2 regions of the Streptomyces shinuiensis genome follow, and region 2 is predicted to be linked to the other one. Evidence: predicted binding sites of a transcription regulator. Region 2 holds the regulator's gene; the other holds the start of a gene.

Region 1 (11,101 bases), 730 kb from region 2:
CCGACGAGGTCGGCGGCGACTTCTACGACCTGTTCCCCGTCTCCGGCGGTCGCTGGGGGCTCTTCCTCGGCGATGTGTCCGGCAAGGGCGCCGCGGCGGCGGCCGTCACCTCCCTCGCCCGCTACTCCCTGCGCGCCGCGAGCGCCTCCGACCCCGATCCGGTCAGGGTGCTGGCCAACCTCAACACCGTCCTGGAGCACGAGAACCACGGCGACGACCCGCGCTTCTGCACCGTCGTCCACGGTCTGCTCACCCCCGGCGGGCACGGCTGCGAGCTCACCCTCGCCAGCGGCGGCCACCCCCCGGCCCTGCTGATGCGCGCCGACGGCACCGCCGGCTATCTGCACACCCCCGGAGGCCAGTTGGTCGGGGTGCTGCCGAACGCCCACTTCACCGCCGCCACCGTGCGCCTGGCCCCCGGCGACACCCTGCTGCTGTACACCGACGGGCTGACCGAGGCCCGTACCCTCCGTGCCGGAGGCCACCGCGGGGAGCGGTACCGGGAGCGGGACGGAGGGCGCTACGGGGAGGAGGCCCTGCTCGACTTCGCGGCCGGACTGGCCCCGACGAGCGCCGCGGATGCCGTCGCCGCCGTCAGCGCCCTGCTGGAGGGGCTGGGTGAGGGCGTGGACGACGACACCGCCGTACTGGCCCTCGGTGTCCCCGCCTCCCGGGAGGACCCGGGAGGCGGGGACGGGCCGGACACCCCGGGCACGCCGGACGGGCCGGGACCGCTCAGGGCGCCATGACCACCCGGCGCGGGGGCCTGCGCCGCCGCAGGCCGGCCTCCGTCAGCCGCCGCAGCAGTTCCTTGCCGCCCACCTCGACCGCGCCCAGCCGCACCGCCCGCTCGTAGCGGTGGGCGGGTACGTCGTAGTGGTCGCGGTCGAAGGCGTGGCGCGGGCAGCCGAGGGCGGCGGCGAACGCGTGCAGTTCCTCGTAGGAGGCGTCGCTGACCAGGTGCGACCACAGCATCCCGTGGCCCGGCCACTCGGGCGGGTCGATGTAGACGGTCACCGGGCGCTTCCCAGCTCCCCGACGGGCGCCACCGCCGTCGCCGTCCGGCCGCACACCCAGTGCGGGTCCGGGCCCAGCTCGGGCTCGACGTCGAGCGCGTGCTCCTCCTCACCGACGCACAGCGGGCAGCCCGGCCAGCGGCCGCGGCGGTCCAGCAGGGCGTCCTGGACGTCCTGGGCGATCAGGCCGGCGACGAAGGAGGCGCCCTCGGGCCACTGCCCGACCCACCAGCGGCGGTGGGAGACCGCGTCCTCGACCAGCGAGACGACCTCGGCCTCGGCGATGCCGCAGGCGGTGAGGTCGGCGAGGACGAGCGCCCGGCCCGTGTGGAGGGCGCGTTCGAGGCCGTGGGGGTCGGAGTCGTGGGGATCGGGACCGGGGGAAGAGGGGCGCTGCTCTGTCATAGCCCCTCCATTGGAGCAGAAGACCGGGAGAACCGCCCCGCCGACCGCGACCGCCGGAGGAGGGCGGACGTCTTGACGGCCCCGCGTGGTGAAAATATCTTCCACCACGTGAACAACACTGTGAAGGAAAGTTTCGCCGACCCGGTCCGCGACACCGCGCCGGGCCGCCGCCCCGGTCCCCCGGAGCCCGCCGCCCTCGCGGCCAAGGTGCGCACCATGGCCCCCTCGATGACCCGCTCCATGCAACGCGTCGCCGAGGCCGTCGCCGGCGATCCCGCCGGGTGCGCGCAGCTCACCGTCACCGGTCTCGCCGAGCGCACCGGCACCAGCGAGGCGACCGTCGTACGGACCTCGCGCCTGCTGGGCTACCCCGGCTACCGCGATCTGCGCCTGGCGCTGGCCGGACTCGCAGCGCAGCAGGCCTCCGGCGCCTCCCCGTCGGTGACCGCCGACATCGCCGTGGACGATCCCATCGAGGACGTCATAGCCAAGCTCGCCCACGACGAACGGCAGACCCTCGCCGACACCGCCGCCGGGCTGGACCCCGGCCAGGTCGAGGCGGCCGCGCACGCCATGGCCTCCGCCCGCCGGATAGACCTCTACGGCGCCGGCGCCTCCGCCCTGGTCGCCCAGGACCTGGCACAGAAGCTGCTGCGCATCGGCCTGATCGCCCACGCCCACGCCGATCCGCATCTGGCCGTCACCGGCGCCGTGCAACTGCGCGCCGGAGACGTCGCCCTGGCGGTGACCCACTCCGGCCGGACCGTGGACGTGATCGAACCGCTGCGCGTCGCCTTCGACCACGGTGCCACCACCGTGGCCGTCACCGGCCGCCCGGACGGGGAGATCACGCAGTACGCCGACCACGTGCTGACCACCTCCACGGCGCGCGAGAGCGAACTGCGCCCGGCGGCCATGTCCAGCCGGACCAGCCAACTGCTGGTCGTGGACTGCCTGTTCATCGGCGTGGCACAGCGCACCTACGAGACCGCCGCCCCCGCGCTGTCGGCCTCCTACGAGGCGCTGGCCCACCGCCACTCGCCCCGGCAGCGCTGACACCCACACCCCCGACCACCCGAGCAGCACCCGAGCAGCACCACCCAACCCCCCACACCCCTGCCCGGGCACCGGCACCGGTGGCCGGCCCCCGGCATCCGGAAGAACGGAAAGAGCCGCACCGTCATGACCTCCTCTCCGACCGCCGCCGGCCGCGAACCCGGCGAACCCGGCGAACCCGGCCACGGTCCCGGCACCCCCGGTGACTCCCGTGCCCCCCTCGGCCCCAGTGACCCGGACGACCCTGACGGCGCGTACGGCCGGCTGCGCGCCGAGCTGGACACGCTCACCACCGAGGCGTTCCGCAGCGACCTGTCCGAGATCGACCGGCTACCCACCCTGGAGATCGCCAGGGTCATGAACGGGGAGGACGCCACCGTCCCCACCGCCGTCGCCTCCCAGCTCCCGCGCATCGCCGCCGCCATCGACGCCACCGCCGAGCGGATGGCGCGCGGCGGGCGGCTGGTCTACACGGGGGCGGGGACGGCCGGGCGGCTGGGCGTCCTGGACGCCAGTGAGTGCCCGCCCACCTTCGACACCGACCCCTCCCAGGTGGTCGGGGTGATCGCGGGCGGCCCGCACGCGCTGGTCAGCGCGGCCGAGGGCGCCGAGGACCGCCCCGACCTCGCCGCGGCCGACCTCGACGGGCTGGGGCTGGGCCCCGACGACGTGGTGGTCGGCGTGTCGGCCTCCGGGCGCACCCCGTACACCGTCGGCGCGGTCGAGCACGCGCGGCGGCTGGGGGCGCTGACGGTCGGGCTGTCCTGCAACTCCGGCTCACCGCTGGCGACGGCGGCCGACCACGGCATCGAGGTCGTCGTGGGCCCGGAGCTGATCACCGGCTCCTCCCGGCTCAAGGCGGGCACGGCCCAGAAGCTGGTCCTCAACATGATCTCGACCATCACCATGATCCGGCTGGGCAAGACGTACGGGAACCTGATGGTCGACGTGCGCGCCTCGAACGAGAAACTGCGGGCCCGCTCGCGCCGTATCGTCTCGCTGGCCACGGGTGCGAGCGACGAGCGGATCGAGTCCGCGCTCGTGGCCACCGGCGGCGAGGTGAAGAACGCCATCCTCACCATCCTGGGCGAGGTGGACGGCCCCACGGCCGAGCGGCTGCTGAGGGAGTCGGGCGGCCGGCTGCGCGCGGCCCTGGAGGCGGCGGACGGCTGACGCCTGTCCCGCGGGCCCGCTGTCCCGGTCTCCCGCGTGCCGCCGGCCGTACGGCACGCCCGCGCGCGGGGGGACTCCGGCCCACGGCGGAGGAGACCGTGCACCGCGGGCCGGGCCCGGGCAGGAGCGACCGCATGCGGCCCCGGGAGGCCGTCCGGTGCGCCGCCCCCGGGCCGGGCCGTGAAGCGGTGCCGGAACCCACCTCCTGAACATGACGAGAGGGCGGCACCCCTCGCGGGGTGCCGCCCTCGTCACCGTGCGCGCGGCGCGCGCCCGGCGGGAACCGCCGATCCGCGGGGCGGATCAGAAGTCCATGCCACCGCCCATGCCGGCTGCGGCGGCGGCGTCGGCGCCGGCACCGGCCTTCTCCGGCTTGTCGGCGATGACGGCCTCGGTGGTGAGGAAGAGCGCCGCGATGGAGGCGGCGTTCTGCAGCGCGGAACGGGTGACCTTGGCCGGGTCGATGATGCCCTCGGCGATCATGTCCACGTAATCACCGGTCGCGGCGTTCAGACCGTGGCCCGGGGTCAGGTTGCGCACCTTCTCCACGATGACACCGCCCTCGAGGCCGGCGTTGACCGCGATCTGCTTCAGCGGGGCCTCCAGCGCGGCCTTGACCGCGGCGGCACCGGTGGCCTCGTCTCCGTCGAGCTCCAGCTTCTCGAAGACCGCGGAGGCCTGCAGCAGGGCCACGCCACCGCCGGCGACGATGCCCTCCTCGACGGCCGCCTTGGCGTTGCGCACCGCGTCCTCGATGCGGTGCTTGCGCTCCTTCAGCTCCACCTCGGTGGCGGCGCCGGCCTTGATGACGGCCACGCCGCCGGCCAGCTTCGCCAGACGCTCCTGGAGCTTCTCGCGGTCGTAGTCGGAGTCGGAGTTCTCGATCTCGGCGCGGATCTGGTTGACGCGGCCGTTGACCTGCTCGCTGTCACCGGCACCGTCGACGATGGTGGTCTCGTCCTTGGTGATGACGATCTTGCGGGCGCGGCCCAGCAGCTCCAGACCGGCGTTCTCCAGCTTGAGGCCGACCTCCTCGGAGATGACCTGGCCACCGGTGAGGATGGCGATGTCGCCGAGCATGGCCTTGCGGCGGTCGCCGAAGCCCGGGGCCTTGACGGCGACGGACTTGAAGGTGCCGCGGATCTTGTTGACCACCAGGGTGGACAGGGCCTCGCCCTCGACGTCCTCGGCGATGATCAGCAGCGGCTTGCCGGCCTGCATGACCTTCTCCAGCAGCGGGAGCAGGTCCTTGACGGCGCTGATCTTGGAGTTGGCGATCAGGATGTAGGGGTCCTCCAGGACCGCCTCCATCCGCTCCATGTCGGTGGCGAAGTAGGCGGAGATGTAACCCTTGTCGAAGCGCATGCCCTCGGTGAGCTCGAGCTCCAGACCGAAGGTCTGCGACTCCTCGACGGTGATGACGCCTTCCTTGCCGACCTTGTCCATGGCCTCGGCGATCAGCTCGCCGATCTGGGTGTCGGCGGCGGAGATGGAGGCGGTCGAGGCGATCTGCTCCTTGGTCTCCACCTCCTTGGCCTGCTCCAGCAGGGCGGCGGAGACGGCCTCGGTGGCCTTCTCGATGCCGCGCTTGAGGGCCATCGGGTTGGCGCCGGCGGCGACGTTGCGCAGGCCCTCGCGGACCAGCGCCTGGGCCAGGACGGTCGCGGTGGTCGTACCGTCACCGGCGACGTCGTCGGTCTTCTTCGCGACCTCCTTGACCAGCTCGGCGCCGATCTTCTCGTACGGGTCCTCGAGCTCGATCTCCTTGGCGATGGAGACACCATCGTTGGTGATCGTGGGGGCGCCCCACTTCTTCTCAAGGACGACGTTGCGGCCCTTGGGGCCGAGCGTGACCTTGACGGCGTCGGCGAGCTGGTTCATCCCGCGCTCGAGGCCGCGCCGCGCCTCCTCGTCGAACGCGATGGTCTTGGCCATGTGAAGTGGTCCTCCCTGGGGTTCCCCATGCCGAAGGCCAGGGGCGGGTTGGGATGTCTCCGGACCGCTCTGGCGCCCGCGACGGACGGCCCACCGGCCCGCTGGTTCCTTGCTCCACCGGGCTTGCGGACCTCACCGAACCGGTCCTTGCTTTGTCACTCTCACCTTCAGAGTGCTAACGCCAATGATTAGCACTCGACCCCTCCGAGTGCAAGCGCGCCGGGTGTTCCGCGTGCCCGTACCCCCGGGTACGGGACGGACGAGGGGGCGCGGACGAGGCCGCGGGCACACGCCGGTGCGCGGGCACACGACAGGAGGGCCCGCGCCCCCTACGGGGACACGGGCCCTCCTGTGCCGTCTACTGCTGGTGTGCGTCGTGGTGCGTGTGTCCGGCGCTTCAGGCCGTCACGCGGACCATGTCCGCCTGCGGGCCCTTCTGGCCCTGCGAGATCTCGAACTCGACCCGCTGCCCTTCCTCAAGGGTGCGATATCCGTCCATCTGGATCGCGCTGTAGTGGACGAACACGTCCGCCCCACCGTCGACCGCGATGAAGCCGTATCCCTTCTCCGCGTTGAACCACTTGACGGTGCCTTGAGCCATTCCTAACTCCCCTATTGCCGGCCCTTGCGCGGGCCCGCGCTCCGCGGACCCGGGTCAGTCGCCACCCCCCGGCGAGAGGGGGCGGCGTGCGCCGGAACGCGTCGACCGCGGCTGAATGTATCTGGGCAGACGCCCTCCGCAACAGGTCTGTCAGACGAGAATTCCGGTCACGCCGGATTGCCGCTAAGCACATGAACGGCAGGAAAGCAGGGCAACTCGGGCCGGGCATAGCGGACCTGCACGACAATTCACTCGGTGAATCCGGGCGCAAGTTGTCGCGTTCTCATGGGCGCCGAGCGCACACTTGGGGGGAGGCACGCTCACTCTACCGTTCTTCGAGGGGCGGAATTACCAATTCCGCTCACCGTGCGTGGTGTGCGCCCCCTCCCGGGAGCGCACATGCGGGCGGCCCCGCGCCCCTCTCGCGCGGAGGGGGCGCGGGGCCGCCCGCATGCGGTGGCGCGTACGGCGCCGGGGAGCCGCTCGGTCAGCAGCCGCCCGCGACGGCCGGGATGATGGAGACGCCCGAGCCGTCCGGCGTCGTCGTCTGCAGGCCGTCGGTGAAGCGGACGTCGTCGTCGTCGACGTAGACGTTCACGAAGCGGCGCAGCTTGCCGGAGTCGTCCAGCACCCGGGCGGAGATGCCCTGGTGGTTCTTCTCCAGGTCCGCGATGACCTCGGCGAGCGTGGCGCCCTCGGCGGGCACCTCGGCCCGGCCGCCGGTGTGGGTGCGCAGGATGGTCGGGATTCGGACGGTGACGCTCATGCCAGGCCGGCCTTTCGGAAGGAGTCCAGGTTGGGGCGGATGATCGCGGACGGTCCGGTGGTCGGGGCCACCGCGTCCAGGGTCTTGAGGCCGTCGCCGGTGTTGAGGACGACGGTGGTCAGGGTCGGGTCGAGCACGCCGGCCTCGATCAGCTTCCTCGTCACGCCGACGGTCACGCCGCCCGCGGTCTCGGCGAAGACGCCCTCGGTCCGGGCCAGCAGCTTGATCGCGTCGACGATCTGCCCGTCGTTCACGTCCTCCACCGCGCCGCCGGTGCGGCGGGCGATGTCCAGCACATAAGGACCGTCGGCCGGGTTGCCGATGGCCAGCGACTTGGCGATGGTGTCCGGCTTCACCGGCCGCACCACGTCGTGGCCGTCCTTGAAGGCCCGCGACACCGGCGAACAGCCCTCGGCCTGGGCGCCGAAGATCTTGTAGGGCCGGTCCTCGACCAGCCCCAGGGCGATCAGCTCGCGCAACCCCTTGTCGATCTTGGTGAGCTGGGAGCCGGAGGCGATCGGGACGACGAGCTGGTCCGGCAGCCGCCAGCCGAGCTGCTCACAGATCTCGTACGCCAGGGTCTTGGAGCCCTCCGCGTAGTACGGGCGGAGGTTGACGTTGACGAAGCCCCAGCCCTCGCCGACCGGATCCCCGATCAGCTCCGAGCAGAAGCGGTTCACATCGTCGTAGGTGCCCTCGATGCCCACCAGGTCGCCGCCGTAGACCGCGGCCATGACGACCTTGCCCTGCTCCAGGTCGTGCGGGATGAACACGCACGAGCGCAGGCCCGCGCGGGCCGCCGCGGCACCGACGGCGCCGGCGAGGTTGCCGGTGGAGGAGCACGACAGGGTGGTGAAGCCGAAGGCGCGGGCGGCCTCGACGGCGATGGCCACCACGCGGTCCTTGAAGGAGTGCGTGGGGTTGCCGGAGTCGTCCTTGACGTACAGGCCGCCGGTGACGCCCAGCTCGCGGGCGAGGTTGTCCGCCTTGACCAGCCTGGTGAAGCCCGGGTTCAGATTGGGCTTGTCCGCCACGCCGGCCGGGACCGGCAGCAGCGGGGCGTAGCGCCAGATGCTGTCCGGACCGGCCTCGATCCGCTTCCGGAGCTCCTCCGGGTCGCCCCCGGGCAGGTCGTACGCGATCTCCAGGGGGCCGAAACACGCCTCACAGGCGAAGATCGGCCCGAGCGGGAAACGCTCACCGCATTCGCGGCAGGAGAGCGCCGCGGCGGGGCCGAGCGAAAGGTCGGTGTCGGTTGCAACAGTCTGCACAGCCATGGTCGGCGAGGCCCTTTCTCCTCATCTTCCCCGCGACGCCTTTCGCCGCAGGCCGGAATTGGCACCTTCCCCACCGTGGCCTCGGACTGTTGTCGACGAGTGCCGGCGGGAGGGTTGCCGGGGCTTCAACGGGCCGTTCCCTCTGCCCCTCTGGATGAGCTCTATGGCACCGGCCAATCCTCTGACCGGGGCGTTTGTGCACGACGGGACCCCCAAGATGCGGAACTCCCGCGCGTCGTCCAAGACTGTAACCGAAGCCCTCGGCCGCAAGGCCGGCCGTCCGAACCGCGAGACGAGAGGCACACGGGGACAGCGCGGCCCCCCCCCCCCCCCCCCCCCCCCCCGGAGGGCGGGCCCGGGCAAACGCCCCGGAAACATGCCCGGGACCGGGCATGGACGGCCGATGGCGGGCAACCACGGTCCGACCACGGCCGGCGCCCCCGGCCGGCACCCGGCCCCCACCGCGACCGACAGCAGGAGACACGCCGAGATCACCCGGGCGGTCCCGGTCCCGCAGAATGCCTGGGACCGCCGGGACGGCGGTGCCGCCGGGAACACCGGGGCGACCGGGGACGCCGGGACCGGTGAGGACCGGCAAGGACCGGCAAGGACCGGCGAGGACCGTCAAGGACAGGGAGGCACACGTGCTGGATGAGGTCGACCACTGGCTGGAACGACGCTCATGGAGCGCTGCCGAACGCCCGCTGCCCCGGCTGCTGGCCGCCAAGCGGGCCGCCGGACCGGCGGGCAGCGTGAGCGTGGTGCTTCCGGCGCTGAACGAGGAGGCGACGGTCGGCGACATCGTCGCCGCGATCCGCCGCGGGCTGATGACCGATGACATGCCACTGGTCGACGAGCTGGTGGTGGTGGACTCCGGCTCCACCGACCGCACCTCCGAGGTGGCGGCCGCCGCCGGTGCGAAGGTGGTGCACCGCGACGAGGTGCTGCCCCGGCTTCCCGCGGTGCCGGGCAAGGGCGAGGTGCTGTGGCGGTCGCTGCTGGCCACCAGCGGCGAGATCGTCTGCTTCGTCGACGCGGACCTGCGGGAGTTCGACACCACGTTCGTGTCGGGCATCGTCGGGCCGCTGCTGACCGACCCGGGCCTGGCGATGGTCAAGGCGATGTACGACCGCGCCATCGGCGACAGCCCGGCCGGCGGCGGCCGGGTCACCGAGCTGGTCGCCCGCCCCCTGCTCAACCTGTACTGGCCGCGGCTGGCGGGCTTCGTCCAGCCGCTGGGCGGCGAGTACGCGGCGCGCCGCTCCCTGCTGGAGCGGCTCAGCTTCCCCGTCGGCTACGGCGTCGAACTGGGCCTGCTGGTGGACGCGCTGCACACCGTCGGGCTCGACGCGCTCGCGCAGGTCGACGTGGGCGTGCGCAGGCACCGCAACCAGGACGGGCTGGCGCTGGGGCGGATGGCCGCGGCGATACACCGCACCGCCCACGTACGGCAGGCGCGCGGCCCGCTGATACGCCCGGTGCTCACGCAGTTCGAGCGAATACCCGGGGGCGGCTTCGTCCCGCACACCCATCCGGTGGACACCGAGGAGCGTCCGCCGATGTGCACGGTCCCCGAGTACGCCGCCCGCCGCACAGCGGCCTGAGGACCGCGGGCCCGGAGGGGGGAACCCCGGCCCGGCGCGCGCCGGTGAAGCACACACCCGGCCCGGCGCGCGCCGTTCCAGCCGCTCCCGTACCCGCCCGGTACGGGAGCTCCCCGCGTGCGCCGCCGTACCCGCGCAACGCACCCCGTGCGTGCGCCCCGGCCGGCCTCCCCGGCCCCGTGTGACGAGAACCGTACGTTTGAGCGGTACGGACAGCGGCTAGGTTCCGCTCATGGTCACTCGGCACCAGGTACTCGTCGCCTCCAACCGCGGCCCCGTCTCCCACACGCTCGGCGAGGGGGGCGAGCTGACCGTCAAGCGCGGCGGCGGCGGGCTGGTCTCCGGCCTGTCGGCCGTCAAGGGCGACGCGGTGTGGGTCTGCGCGGCGCTGGGCGAGGGCGACCGAGAGGCGGTACGGCGCACGGGCGGCGAGCTGGACCCGGCGGACACCGGCGGCCAGCAGGTGCGGATGCTCGACATCGCGCCCGACGTCTTCGCGGACGCCTACAACGGCATCGCCAACTCCGTGCTGTGGTTCGTCCAGCACATGCTCTACCAGACCCCGCTGGAGCCCGTCTTCGACGCGGACTTCGAGCGGCAGTGGCGCTCGTACGAGGCGTACAACGCGGCGTTCGCCGACGCGCTGTCCCAGGAGGCCGCCGAGGGCGCGGCCGTCCTCGTGCAGGACTACCACCTCACCCTCGTCCCGGCCATGCTGCGCGAGCGGCGGCCCGACCTGCACATCGGCCACTTCTCGCACACCCCCTGGGCGCCGCCGGACTACTTCCGGATGCTGCCGGACGACCCGGACGGCGGGGTGGCCGCCGAGGTGCTGCGCGGCATCCTGGGCGCCGACCGGGCCGCCTTCCTCACCCGGCGCTGGGCCAACGCCTTCACCGACTGCTGCGTGAAGCTGCTGGGCGCGGAGGTCGCCGTGGCCGACGGCGGCGACGAGATGATCGTCACCCACGAGGGCCGCGAGACGCGCATAGGCGTACACGGTCTGGGCGCCGACGCCGAGTTCCTGCGCGAGCGCTCCCGGCGGCCGGACGTGGAGGACCGGATCGCGCTGCTGCGCGGGCAGATCGGCCGCGGGCCCGACGGCGAGCCGCGCAGGGCGATCGTGCGCGTGGACCGCACCGAGCTGTCCAAGAACATCGTCCGCGGCCTGCTCGCCTACCGGCGGCTGCTGGCGGACCGCCCCGAGTGGCGCGGCCGGGTCGTGCACGTCGCCTTCGCCTACCCCTCCCGGCAGGACCTGGCGGTCT
Region 2 (11,101 bases):
ACGACCGTCTATCCCAGCACCAACGCCGAGGAGACCGCCTACATCCTCGCCGACTCCGAGAGCCGTGTGCTGATCGCCGAGGACGCCGGGCAGCTCGCCAAGGCCCGCGAGCGCCGCGCGGAGCTGCCGGACCTCGCCCATGTCGTTGTCATCGAGGCGGAGGGCGCCGTGGCCGCCGAGGGCGACCCGGAGGGCTGGGCGCTGTCGCTGGACGAGCTGTGCAAGCGCGGTGAGGCGTACCTCGAGGAGCACCCCGAGGCGGTCAAGGAGACCGTCGGCGCCCTGCGCTCCGAGCAGCTCGCCACCCTGATCTACACCTCCGGCACCACCGGCCGGCCCAAGGGCGTACGGCTGCCGCACGACGCCTGGTCCTACATGGCCAAGGCCATCGCCGCGACCGAGCTGGTCCGCGCCGAGGACGTGCAGTACCTGTGGCTTCCGCTGGCGCACGTGTTCGGCAAGGTGCTCACCGCGGCCCAGATCGAGGTCGGCCACGTCACCGCCGTGGACGGCCGGGTCGACAAGATCATCGAGAACCTCCCGGTCGTGCGGCCCACCTACATGGCAGCCGTCCCCCGGATCTTCGAGAAGGTCTACAACGGGGTCGCCGCCAAGGCGCGGGCGGGCGGCGGCGTCAAGTACAAGATCTTCAAGTGGGCCGCCGGGGTCGCGCGCGAGTACGCCAAGGTCACCCAGGACAACTTCCGCCGCACCGGCACGGCCTCCGCGCCCGCCGGCCTGAAGGTGAGGCACGGGGTCGCCGACAAGCTCGTCTACGCCAAGCTCCGCGAGGCCTTCGGCGGAAGGCTGCGCGCCTGCGTCTCCGGCTCCGCCGCCCTGGCCCCGGAGATCGGCTACTTCTTCGCCGGTGCCGGCGTCCACATCCTGGAGGGCTACGGCCTCACCGAGTCCAGTGCCGCCAGCTTCGTCAACCCCGGCGAGGCGTACCGCACCGGCACGGTCGGCAAGCCGCTGCCCGGTACCGAGGTGCGCATCGCCGAGGACGGCGAGATCCTGCTGCGCGGCCCCGGCATCATGCAGGGCTACCACAGGCTGCCGGAGAAGACCGCCGAGGTCCTGGAGGAGGACGGCTGGTTCCACACCGGCGACATCGGCGAGCTGTCGGAGGACGGCTACCTGCGGATCACCGACCGCAAGAAGGACCTGATCAAGACCTCCGGCGGCAAGTACATCGCCCCGGCCGAGGTCGAGGGGCAGTTCAAGGCGATCTGCCCCTACGTCTCCAACATCCTGGTGCACGGCGCCGACCGCAACTACTGCACCGCGCTCATCGCGCTCGACGAGCCCACCATCATGGGCTGGGCCGAGGAGCACGGGATGGGCGGGAAGAGCTACGCGGAGGTCGTCGGCTCCGAGCAGGTGCACAAGCTCGTCGACGGTTACGTCCAGCGCCTCAACGAAGGGCTCCAGCGCTGGCAGACGATCAAGAAGTTCCGGGTCCTGCCGCGCGACCTGGACATCGAGCACGGTGAGCTCACCCCGAGCCTGAAGCTGAAGAGGCCCGCGGTGGAGAAGAAGTTCGGCCACCTGATCGAGGAGATGTACGCGGGCTCCCGCGAGTCGTGAGACCGGGGGCGCGCCGCCCCCGCGGCCCGCCCCCGCCCCCCCCGGACCGCCCCCGTCGCGCACCGGCGCACGACGGGGGCGGCCGTCCGCGATGATGTGCCGGTGGCTCGTCTCATCAGCACGCCGATCTCGGCCCTCGGCGTCCTGGGCGCCCTGCTGATCCTCGCCATGGCCGTCGACGACCACCGGGCCGGGGCGTCGCCTCTGTGGGTGGCGGCGGCCGTCCTCCTCCTCGCGGCCCTCCTCGCGCTCGTGCGCGACATTCGTGCCGCCCGCCGGGCGGCCGGCCCGGGAGAGGCAGGGTGGTGGGCGGGAGAGGCAGGGTGGTGGGCGGGAGAGGCAGGGTGGTGGGCGGGAGACGGGCTGAGGCGGATCGGCCGGCTCCCGGGCCGCTCAGTCCACCAACTCGCGGACCACCGCGTCGGCCAGCAGCCGGCCGCGCAGGGTCAGCGCCGCGCGTCCGCGCTCGTACGCCTCCGGGCGCAGCAGCCCGCCCGCCAGCGCCCGCTCGGCGGCGCGCGCCCCGGCCGGGGCCAGGACGTCCAGCGGTACGCCGTCCACCAGCCGCAGTTCCAGCAGGATCCGCTCCACGCGCCGGGCCCCGTCGTCCAGCACCTCGCGGCCCACGCCCGGTGAACGGCCCTCGGCGAGCGCCTGGGCGTACGTGCCGGGGTGCTTGGCGTTCCACCAGCGCACCCCGCCGACGTGGCTGTGCGCCCCCGGACCGGCGCCCCACCAGTCGGCGCCCGTCCAGTACAGCTCGTTGTGGCGGCAGCGGGCGGCCCGCGTCACCGCCCAGTTCGACACCTCGTACCAGTCGAGACCGGCCGCCGACAGCGTCTCCTCGGCGATCAGGTAGCGGTCGGCGTGCACGTCGTCGTCCGTCATCGGCACCTCGCCGCGCCGGATGCGGGAGGCCAGCCGCGTGCCGTCCTCCACGATCAGCGCGTACGCCGAGACGTGGTCGGGCCCGGCTCCGAGAGCGGCCTCCAGCGAGGCCCGCCAGTCGTCGTCGCTCTCGCCCGGGGTGCCGTAGATCAGGTCCAGGTTGACGTGCTCGAAGCCCGCCGCGCGGGCCTCGGCCACACACGCCTCGGGGCGGCCCGGGGTGTGGGTGCGGTCCAGCACGGCCAGCACGTGGCGCCGGGCGCTCTGCATGCCGAAGGAGATCCGGTTGAAGCCCGTCTCGCGCAGTTCGGCCAGGTACGCCGGGCCGACGGACTCCGGATTGGCCTCCGTGGTGATCTCGGCGCCTTCCGCCAGCCCGAACTCCTCGCGGATCACGGCCAGCATCCGCCCCAGGTCGGCGGCGGGCAGCAGAGTGGGGGTGCCGCCGCCGACGAAGACCGTCTCCACCGGCCGGGGGTCGTCGCCGAGTGTCTTGCGGGCCAGCCGCACCTCCTCGGCCAGCGTCCGCGCGTAGTTCTCCCGCGAGGCGAGCGCGCCTTCGGAGCCGCGCAGCTCGCTCGCGGTGTAGGTGTTGAAGTCGCAGTAGCCGCAGCGCGTCGCGCAGTACGGCACGTGCAGGTAGAAGCCGAGGGGGCGCCGCGCCGCGTCCGCCAGGGCGTGCGCGGGCAGGGAACCGTCGGCGGGGACGGGCTCGCCGTCGGGCAGTGCGGAAGGCATGGGATCCATTCTCCCGCACCCGCCCCGCACCCGCCCCGGACCGAGTCAAGCACGGGGGCCCGGGGCCGGCTCACGGGCCGGCGGGCCCGCCCGCCGGCCCGCCCACCGTGACGTGGTCGATCAGCCGCTCGACCGGGCCGAGCAGTCCCGGCTCCAGGTCCCTGTAGTCGCGTACGCTCCCCAGGATCCGCTTCCACGCCGCGCCGGTGTTCTCCGGCCAGCCCAGCGCCCGGCACACCCCCGTCTTCCAGTCCTGGCCGCGCGGCACCCGGGGCCAGGCGTCGATGCCCAGCGCGGACGGCTTCACCGCCTCCCAGACGTCGATGTACGGGTGGCCGACGACCAGCACGTTCTCGCCGGTGACCCGATCGGCGATCCGGGACTCCTTGGAGCCGGGCACCAGGTGGTCCACCAGCACTCCCAGCCGGGCCCCGGGGGTGGGACCGAAGGCCTCCACGACCGCCGGGAGGTCGTCCACGCCCTCCAGGTACTCCACGACCACGCCCTCGATCCGCAGGTCGTCGCCCCAGACCTTCTCCACCAGCTCCGCGTCGTGGCGCCCCTCGACGTAGATGCGCCCCGCCCGCGCCACCCGTGCTCGGGCGCCCGGCACCGCCACCGAACCCGATGCCGTGCGCCGGGGCGCCTCCGGGGCGGGCGGGGCGACCGCCCGCGGCCGGACTAGGGTGACGGTCTTACCCTCCAGCAGGAAGCCGCGCGGCTCCATCGGGAAGACCCGGTGCTTGCCGAAGCGGTCCTCCAGCGTGACGGTGAACCCCTGCGCCGTCTTCTCGCAGCGCACCACGGCCCCGCAGAAGCCGGTCGTGACCTCCTCCACCACCAGATCCGGCTCGGCGGGCACCTCGGGCGCGGGCCTGTGATTCCCCGGGGTCCGCTTCCACGGCGGGGTCATGTCGGGGTCGTACCGTCTGCTGCGCATGCGGTCATTGTGTCTCTCCTCGTGGACACCCCGGCCTTCAGGCCGGGGTGGGGGTGCCCCCGCTTGCGGGGGAGAAACGAAGCCCCCGCGGGGCAGGGCAGGGAAAGCCGGTTCGCCGCCAGGGTGGACCGGTGTGCACCGGCCACCGGCCGACCCCCGGCACTTACCAGGGCTCTTGCGGAAAGCCCGGCGTTGTCGCACGCCAGCACGCCAAGGTGGCGGACCGGCGCCGGGACTGGCACCACAAGGCATCCACACAGATCATTCGCGACGACCAGGCGGCGTACGTGGAAGACCTCGCGGTGTCCGGCCCGGGACGCACCCGTCTTGCCAAGTCCGTGCACGACGCGGGATGGTCCGCGTTCGTCGGCATGCTGGAGTACAAGGCGGCTCTGCACGGCCGCACCTTCGCCAAGGCGGACCGGGCCTTTCCCTTCTCGCGGGTCTGCTCGGCCTGCGGATTCGGGGACGGCCCCAAGCCCCTCCACGTCCGGCGGTGGACGTGCAGCCGGTGCGGCACAGTGCACGACCGGGACCACAACGCAGCCCGCGATGTCCTCTTCGAAGGACGCCGAATCGTCACCGCCGGACGGGCGGAGACACCAAACGCCTGTGGAGCGCCGGTAAGACGGGCACACGTGCCCGCACAGCGCGGTGAAGCAGGAAGCCTCCGGAAGGGTCGGACGACCCGGGCCGGAATCCCTGGACTTTGGGCCAGGGAGCACGTCAAGCGATCCCCACCGTGAAACCCGAGGCGGAACCCCTCCGCGGTACCCGTCACACGGTGCCGAAGCGCTCCGCCAGCGCGTCGCGCTGGGCGCGGACGAAGGCGGCGTCCACCACCGCCCCGTGTCCCGGCACGTACCGCGCCTCCTCGCCGCCCAGGTAGAGCAGCCGGTCCAGCGCGGCCGGCCAGTGGACGGGGTGGGAGTCCGGGCCCGCCTGCGGCGCGCCGGACTCCTCCACCAGATCGCCGCAGAAGACCACGTCCGGTCCGCCGAGGACGCCGGGGACCACGACGGCCAGGTCGTGGGCGGTGTGCGCCGGGCCGACGTTCGCCAGGAGCGCCTCCCGGCCGCCCAGCGGGACGGTCAGCTCGCCGGCCACCCGGTGGTGCGGGTGGACGAGCACGTCGACCGCCTCGGCCGCCTCCTCCGGGTCCACACCGTGCCGTACGGCGTCCTCGCGCAGCCCGTCCTTCGAGTGCGCCAGCAGGTCCTCGATCCCCACCGCCCCGTAGACCTCCACCCCGGCGAAGGCCGAGGCGCCCAGGACGTGGTCGAAGTGCGGATGGGTCAGCGCCACATGGGTCACCGGCAGCCCGAAGCGCTCGTGCAGGTACCGCCGGACGCGCGCGCCGTCACCCAGCGTCGCGCCCGTGTCGACCACCAGCACCCCCGACTCCCCCGCGACGGCCCCGACCGTCTCGTCCCAGCCGGGCATGCGGCGGCGTACGACTCCAGGCGACAGCTCTTCCCAATCCGTCTCCATACCGCGACGCTAGCGCCATCACGCGGGCGGTGCCCGCCGGGATGTGGTGCGGATCGCCCTCCCGGTCGGCGCCCGCCCTTGCCCTGGCCGTGGTCACCGGCCGTACACTGGCACAGGGCGACTGGCACTCACCGGCTGAGAGTGCCAGGAAAGAGGACCGGGAAGAGACGGCCGGACGGGAGGTGCGCCCAGATGCTCAGCGAACGCAGACTCGAAGTCCTGCGCGCCATCGTCCAGGACTACGTGGGCACACAGGAGCCGGTGGGGTCCAAGGCGCTGACCGAGCGGCACAATCTCCAGGTCTCCCCGGCCACCGTGCGCAACGACATGGCGGCCCTGGAGGACGAGGGGTACATCGCACAGCCGCACACCAGCGCGGGCCGTGTCCCCACCGACAGGGGGTACCGCCTGTTCGTCGACAAGCTGGCGGGCGTCAAGCCGCTGTCCAAGCCGGAGCGCCGGGCGATCCAGAACTTCCTGGAGGACGCCGTCGACCTCGACGACGTCGTCAGCCGCACCGTGCGGCTGCTGGCCCAGCTCACCCGCCAGGTCGCCGTCGTCCAGTACCCCTCGCTGACCCGCTCGACCGTCCGCCACGTCGAGCTGCTGCTTCTGGCCCCCGCGCGTCTGATGCTCGTACTGATCACGGACACCGGGCGGGTCGAGCAGCGCATGGTGGACTGCCCGGCCCCCATCTCGGAGTCGTCCCTGGCCGATCTGCGCGCCCGGCTCAACAGCCGGGTGGTCGGCGAGCGCTTCTCGGAGGTGCCCGGGCTGGTGCAGGATCTGCCGGAGTCCTTCGACCAGGAGGACCGCGGCACGGTGTCGACCGTGCTCGCCACCCTTCTGGAGACGCTGGTGGAGGAGACCGAGGAGCGGCTGATGATCGGCGGCACCGCCAATCTCACCCACTTCGTGCACGACTTCCCGCTGACCATCCGGCCGGTGCTGGAAGCTCTGGAGGAGCAGGTCGTCCTGCTCAAACTGCTGGGGGAGGCGAAGGATCCGGGCATGACGGTGCGAATCGGCCATGAGAATGCTCACGAGGGGCTGACTTCAACGTCGGTCGTCTCGGTCGGTTACGGTTCGGGAGACGAGGCGGTCGCCAAGCTCGGTGTGGTCGGGCCGACCCGCATGGACTACCCCGGAACGATGGGAGCGGTACGCGCAGTGGCACGTTACGTCGGACAGATTCTCGCGGAGTCGTAAGTGGCAACCGACTACTACGCGGTCCTGGGCGTGCAGCGCGATGCCTCGCAGGACGAGATCAAGAAGGCCTTCCGCCGGCTCGCGCGCGAACTGCACCCTGACGTCAACCCGGACCCGAAGACGCAGGAGCGGTTCAAGGAGATCAACACCGCCTACGAGGTGCTCTCCGACCCGCAGAAGAAGCAGATGTACGACCTCGGCGGCGACCCCACGGGCGGCGCGGGCCGGGGCGGCGGCTTCGGCGGGGGATTCGGGAACTTCTCCGACATCATGGACGCCTTCTTCGGCGCCGCCTCCCAGCGCGGGCCGAGGTCCCGTACCCGGCGTGGCCAGGACGCCATGATCCGGCTCGACATCGAGCTGGACGAGGCGGCCTTCGGCACCACCAAGGACATCCAGGTGGACACGGCGGTCGTCTGCACCACGTGCAGCGGCGAGGGGGCGGCCCCGGGTACCTCCGCGCAGACGTGCGACATGTGCCGCGGCCGCGGCGAGGTCTCGCAGGTCACCCGGTCCTTCCTGGGCCAGGTCATGACCTCGCGCCCCTGCCCGCAGTGCCAGGGCTTCGGCACGGTCGTGCCCACCCCCTGCCCGGAGTGCGCCGGCGACGGCCGGGTGCGCTCGCGGCGCAACCTGACGGTGAAGATCCCCGCCGGCGTCGACAACGGCACCCGCATCCAGCTCGCCGGCGAGGGCGAGGTCGGCCCGGGCGGCGGCCCGGCGGGCGACCTGTACGTCGAGATCCACGAGGCGCCGCACCCGGTCTTCCAGCGGCGCGGCGACGACCTGCACTGCACGGTCACCATCCCCATGACGGCGGCGTCGCTGGGTACCAAGGTCCCGCTGGAGACGCTGGACGGCCTGGAGGAGGTCGACATCCGGCCCGGCACCCAGTCCGGCCAGTCGATCCCGCTCCACCAGCGCGGCGTGACGCATCTGCGCGGTGGCGGTCGCGGCGACCTGATCGTCCATGTGGAGGTCCAGACGCCGAACAAGCTGGACCCGGAGCAGGAGGAGCTGCTGCGCCGCCTGGCCAAGCTGCGGGGCGAGGAGCGGCCGACGGGCCAGTTCCAGCCGGGACAGCAGGGGCTGTTCTCGCGGCTGAAGGATGCGTTCAACGGTCGTTGAGGCGGGGCGGCCGGGGGTCCGGGGGTCGCCCCCGGCGGGCGTGGCAGGATGCCGTCATGCCCACCGAGCTGATCACCCCGGCCGCCCGGCCGGGGCACCACGCCTGGCGGCCCGCGTGACCGCCCCGGTCTTCCTGGCCGAGACCGCCGTCCTGGCCGGTGCCGCTCCCGGCGCCGTGCTGACGCTGGAGGGACCCGAGGGCCGGCACGCCGTCGCGGTGCGACGGCTGCGCGCCGGCGAGGAGATCGTCCTCACCGACGGTGCGGGCGCCGGGGCCTTCGGCACCGTGGCGGCCGTCGAGGGGAAGGACCGGCTGGAGGTCGCCGTCGCCGGGGTGCGCACCGAGCCGGAGCCGCGCCCGCGGATCACCGTCGTCCAGGCCCTGCCCAAGGGCGACCGCGGCGAGCTGGCCGTGGAGACGATGACGGAGACGGGCGTGGACGCGATCGTGCCCTGGGCCGCGTCGCGCTGCGTCACGCGGTGGCGGGGCGAGCGCGGGCAGAAGGCGCTGCGCAAGTGGCGTTCCACCGCGCGAGAGGCCGGCAAGCAGTCGCGCAGGCTGCGCTTCCCGGAGGTCGCCGAGCCGGCCACCACCCGGCAGTTGCTCCCGCTGCTGTCGTCCGCCGCCTTCGCCGCGGTCCTCCACGAGGAGGGCTCACGTCCGCTGGCGACCGCCGAACTGCCCGCCGAGGGCGAGCTGGTGCTCGTCGTCGGCCCGGAGGGCGGGGTCGACCCGGAGGAGCTGGACGCCTTCGCGCAGGCGGGCGCGGGCCCGTACCGGCTGGGCCCGAGCGTGCTGCGCACCTCCACGGCTGGTACGGCGGCGGCGGCGCTGCTGCTGGGACGTACCGGCCGCTGGTCCTGATCACCCGCGTCGCGGGCGGGGTACGATCGGCGCTGCGTGACCACCGACCGACCCACCTCACAGCGGGAGGCGCCACCGTGGCGGAGGAACCGCAGGCGGACTGCCTGTTCTGCAAGATCGTCGCGGGGGACGTCCCGGCGACGATCGTCCACGAGACAGACACCACGCTCGCCTTCCGGGACATCAACCCGCAGGCGCCCACCCATGTGCTGGTCATCCCCAAGGAGCACCACCCCGACGCCGCCGCGCTGGCCGCCGCCGCCCCGCAGCTTGCCGCCGACGTGCTGCGCGCGGCGGGCGAGGTCGCCGAGCAGGAGAACATCGCCCCGCCCGGGGGCGCCGCCGTCGGTTACCGGATCGTCTTCAACACCGGCGCGGGCGCCGGGCAGACCGTCTGGCACGCGCATGCCCACGTCCTCGGCGGACGCGGCCTGAACTGGCCCCCCGGGTAAGCCCGTTGTCCGTACGCGAACTGGTCGTGCTGGGCACCGCCAGCCAGGTGCCCACCCGCCGGCGCAACCACAACGGCTACGTACTGCGCTGGGACGGCGAGGCGCTGCTGTTCGACCCCGGGGAGGGCACCCAGCGCCAGATGCTCCGCGCGGGCGTGGCCGCCCACGACCTCACCCGGCTGTGCGTCACCCACTTCCACGGCGACCACAGCCTGGGGCTGGCCGGGGTCATCCAGCGCATCAACCTCGACCGGGTGCCGCACCCGGTCACGGCGCACTACCCGGCGAGCGGGCAGCGCTTCTTCGACCGCCTGCGGTACGCCACCGCCTACCGGGAGACGGCCGAGCTGCGCGAGGAGCCGGTCGCCGCCGACGGCACGCTGGCCGCCACCGCGGCGTACACGCTCCAGGCGCGGCGCCTGTCCCATCCGGTGGAGTCCTACGGCTACCGCCTGGCCGAGCCCGACGGGCGCCGGATGCTGCCCGGGCGGCTCGCCGCCCACGGCATCCACGGCCCGGACGTCGGCCGTATCCAGCGCGAGGGCGAGCTGCGCGGGGTAACCCTCGACGAGGTGAGCGAGACCCGCCCCGGGCAGTGCTTCGCCTTCGTGATGGACACCCGGCTGTGCGACGGCGTGTACGCGCTCGCCGAGGGCTGCGACATGCTGGTCATCGAGGCCACCTTCCTCGACGAGGAGGAGGCCCTGGCGCGGGAGTACGGCCACCTCACCGCGGGCCAGGCGGCCTCCGCCGCGGCGCGGTCGGGGGTGCGGCACCTGGTGCTCACGCACTTCTCGCAGCGTTACGACGACCCGGCCCGGTTCGCCGCCCAGGCCCGGGAGGCGGGGTTCACCGGGGAGCTGACCGTGGCCGAGGACCTGACGCGGGTGCCGCTGCCCCGGCGGCGCTGACCACCGCCCACGCCGCCCCGCCCACGCCGCCCCGCGCGCGCCCTCTCCGCGCACGTCCCCTCCGCGACCGCGCCCGCGCGCGCCCGCTTCCGGAAGCGTACGGGCACCCTTGACGCCCTCCTCCGCCGTGCCTAGTCTCCGTCTCCGTACGTGGGCGGAGTTCACGTAGGAGAACAGGCCGGTGGTGGGGCGGCCCCGGCCCCGGAAGCCCGCCGTCGGCCCCGACCCGACAGGAGTCGCCGGTGAAGGACCTGACCATCGCCGAGGTGCGCCTGACCCCGATCCTCGTCGCCGACCCGCCCCTGCTCAACACCCAGGGCGTCCACCAGCCGCACACCCCGCGCCTGATCGTCGAGGTGGTCACGGCCGGCGGCGTCACCGGGGTCGGGGAGACCTGCGGCGACACCAAGTACCTGGAGCCGGCACGCTCCTTCGCCCGGCGGCTGCCCGGACACCCGGTCAGCGACCTGAACGGGCTGCTCGCCCTCGCCGGCGGAATCCCCCTGGGCGGCCACCGGACGGACGGCTCGGTGGACGTCGGCGGGCTGCGCGGCGTCCAGACCGCCGGCAAGCTGCGGCTGTCCGTCGTCTCCGGCTTCGAGGTGGCCTGTCTGGACGCCCTGGGCAAGACACTGCTGATGCTGGCGCTGCCCGGCTCGGCGGGAGGGTGCGCGACCGGGTCGAGTACAGCGCCCACCTGTTCTACCGCTGGGCCGCACACCCCGGTGGCGCGGCGGACGGGAGCGACGACTGGGGCGCGGCCTTCGACCCGGCCGGGATCGTCGCCCAGGCCCGCCGTTTCGCGGCCGACCACGGCTTCGGCTCCTTCAAGCTCAAGGGCGGGGTCTTCCCGCCCGGGGAGGAGACCGCCGCCGTCCGGGCGCTCGCCGAG

The links. Region 2 encodes HrcA, which represses chaperone genes, less so after heat shock. Its sites were predicted from a motif close to TTNGCACTCNGNNNNNCNGAGTGCNAA; they were not measured.
Region 1: groL (chaperonin GroEL) is a predicted target of HrcA. The motif match lies at 5,774-5,800, and genes of this name have one in related genera.

The regions. Positions count from the first base shown of each region.
Region 1 covers NZ_JBIHML010000001.1:3,407,719-3,418,819, reverse strand. The annotation lists gene ACGRHY_RS15630 (PP2C family protein-serine/threonine phosphatase) at 1-749, shown strand, start outside; gene ACGRHY_RS15625 (DUF4031 domain-containing protein) at 736-1,017, opposite strand; gene ACGRHY_RS15620 (DUF8819 family protein) at 1,014-1,421, opposite strand; gene ACGRHY_RS15615 (MurR/RpiR family transcriptional regulator) at 1,542-2,477, shown strand; gene murQ (N-acetylmuramic acid 6-phosphate etherase) at 2,604-3,650, shown strand; gene groL (chaperonin GroEL) at 3,954-5,585, opposite strand; gene ACGRHY_RS15600 (cold-shock protein) at 5,983-6,186, opposite strand; gene ACGRHY_RS15595 (MoaD/ThiS family protein) at 6,674-6,952, opposite strand; gene thrC (threonine synthase) at 6,949-8,229, opposite strand; SAM riboswitch class I at 8,248-8,390, opposite strand; gene ACGRHY_RS15585 (glucosyl-3-phosphoglycerate synthase) at 8,874-9,833, shown strand; gene ACGRHY_RS15580 (alpha,alpha-trehalose-phosphate synthase (UDP-forming)) at 10,066-11,101, shown strand, end outside.
Region 2 covers NZ_JBIHML010000001.1:4,139,035-4,150,135, forward strand. The annotation lists gene ACGRHY_RS18725 (AMP-dependent synthetase/ligase) at 1-1,587, shown strand, start outside; gene hemW (radical SAM family heme chaperone HemW) at 1,981-3,213, opposite strand; gene ACGRHY_RS18735 (DUF3097 domain-containing protein) at 3,284-4,153, opposite strand; gene ACGRHY_RS18740 (RNA-guided endonuclease InsQ/TnpB family protein) at 4,285-4,899, shown strand; gene ACGRHY_RS18745 (MBL fold metallo-hydrolase) at 4,931-5,644, opposite strand; gene hrcA (heat-inducible transcriptional repressor HrcA) at 5,837-6,853, shown strand; gene dnaJ (molecular chaperone DnaJ) at 6,854-7,981, shown strand; gene ACGRHY_RS18760 (16S rRNA (uracil(1498)-N(3))-methyltransferase) at 8,097-8,846, shown strand; gene ACGRHY_RS18765 (histidine triad nucleotide-binding protein) at 8,924-9,298, shown strand; gene ACGRHY_RS18770 (ribonuclease Z) at 9,304-10,209, shown strand; partial or broken gene ACGRHY_RS18775 (enolase C-terminal domain-like protein) at 10,452-11,101, shown strand, end outside.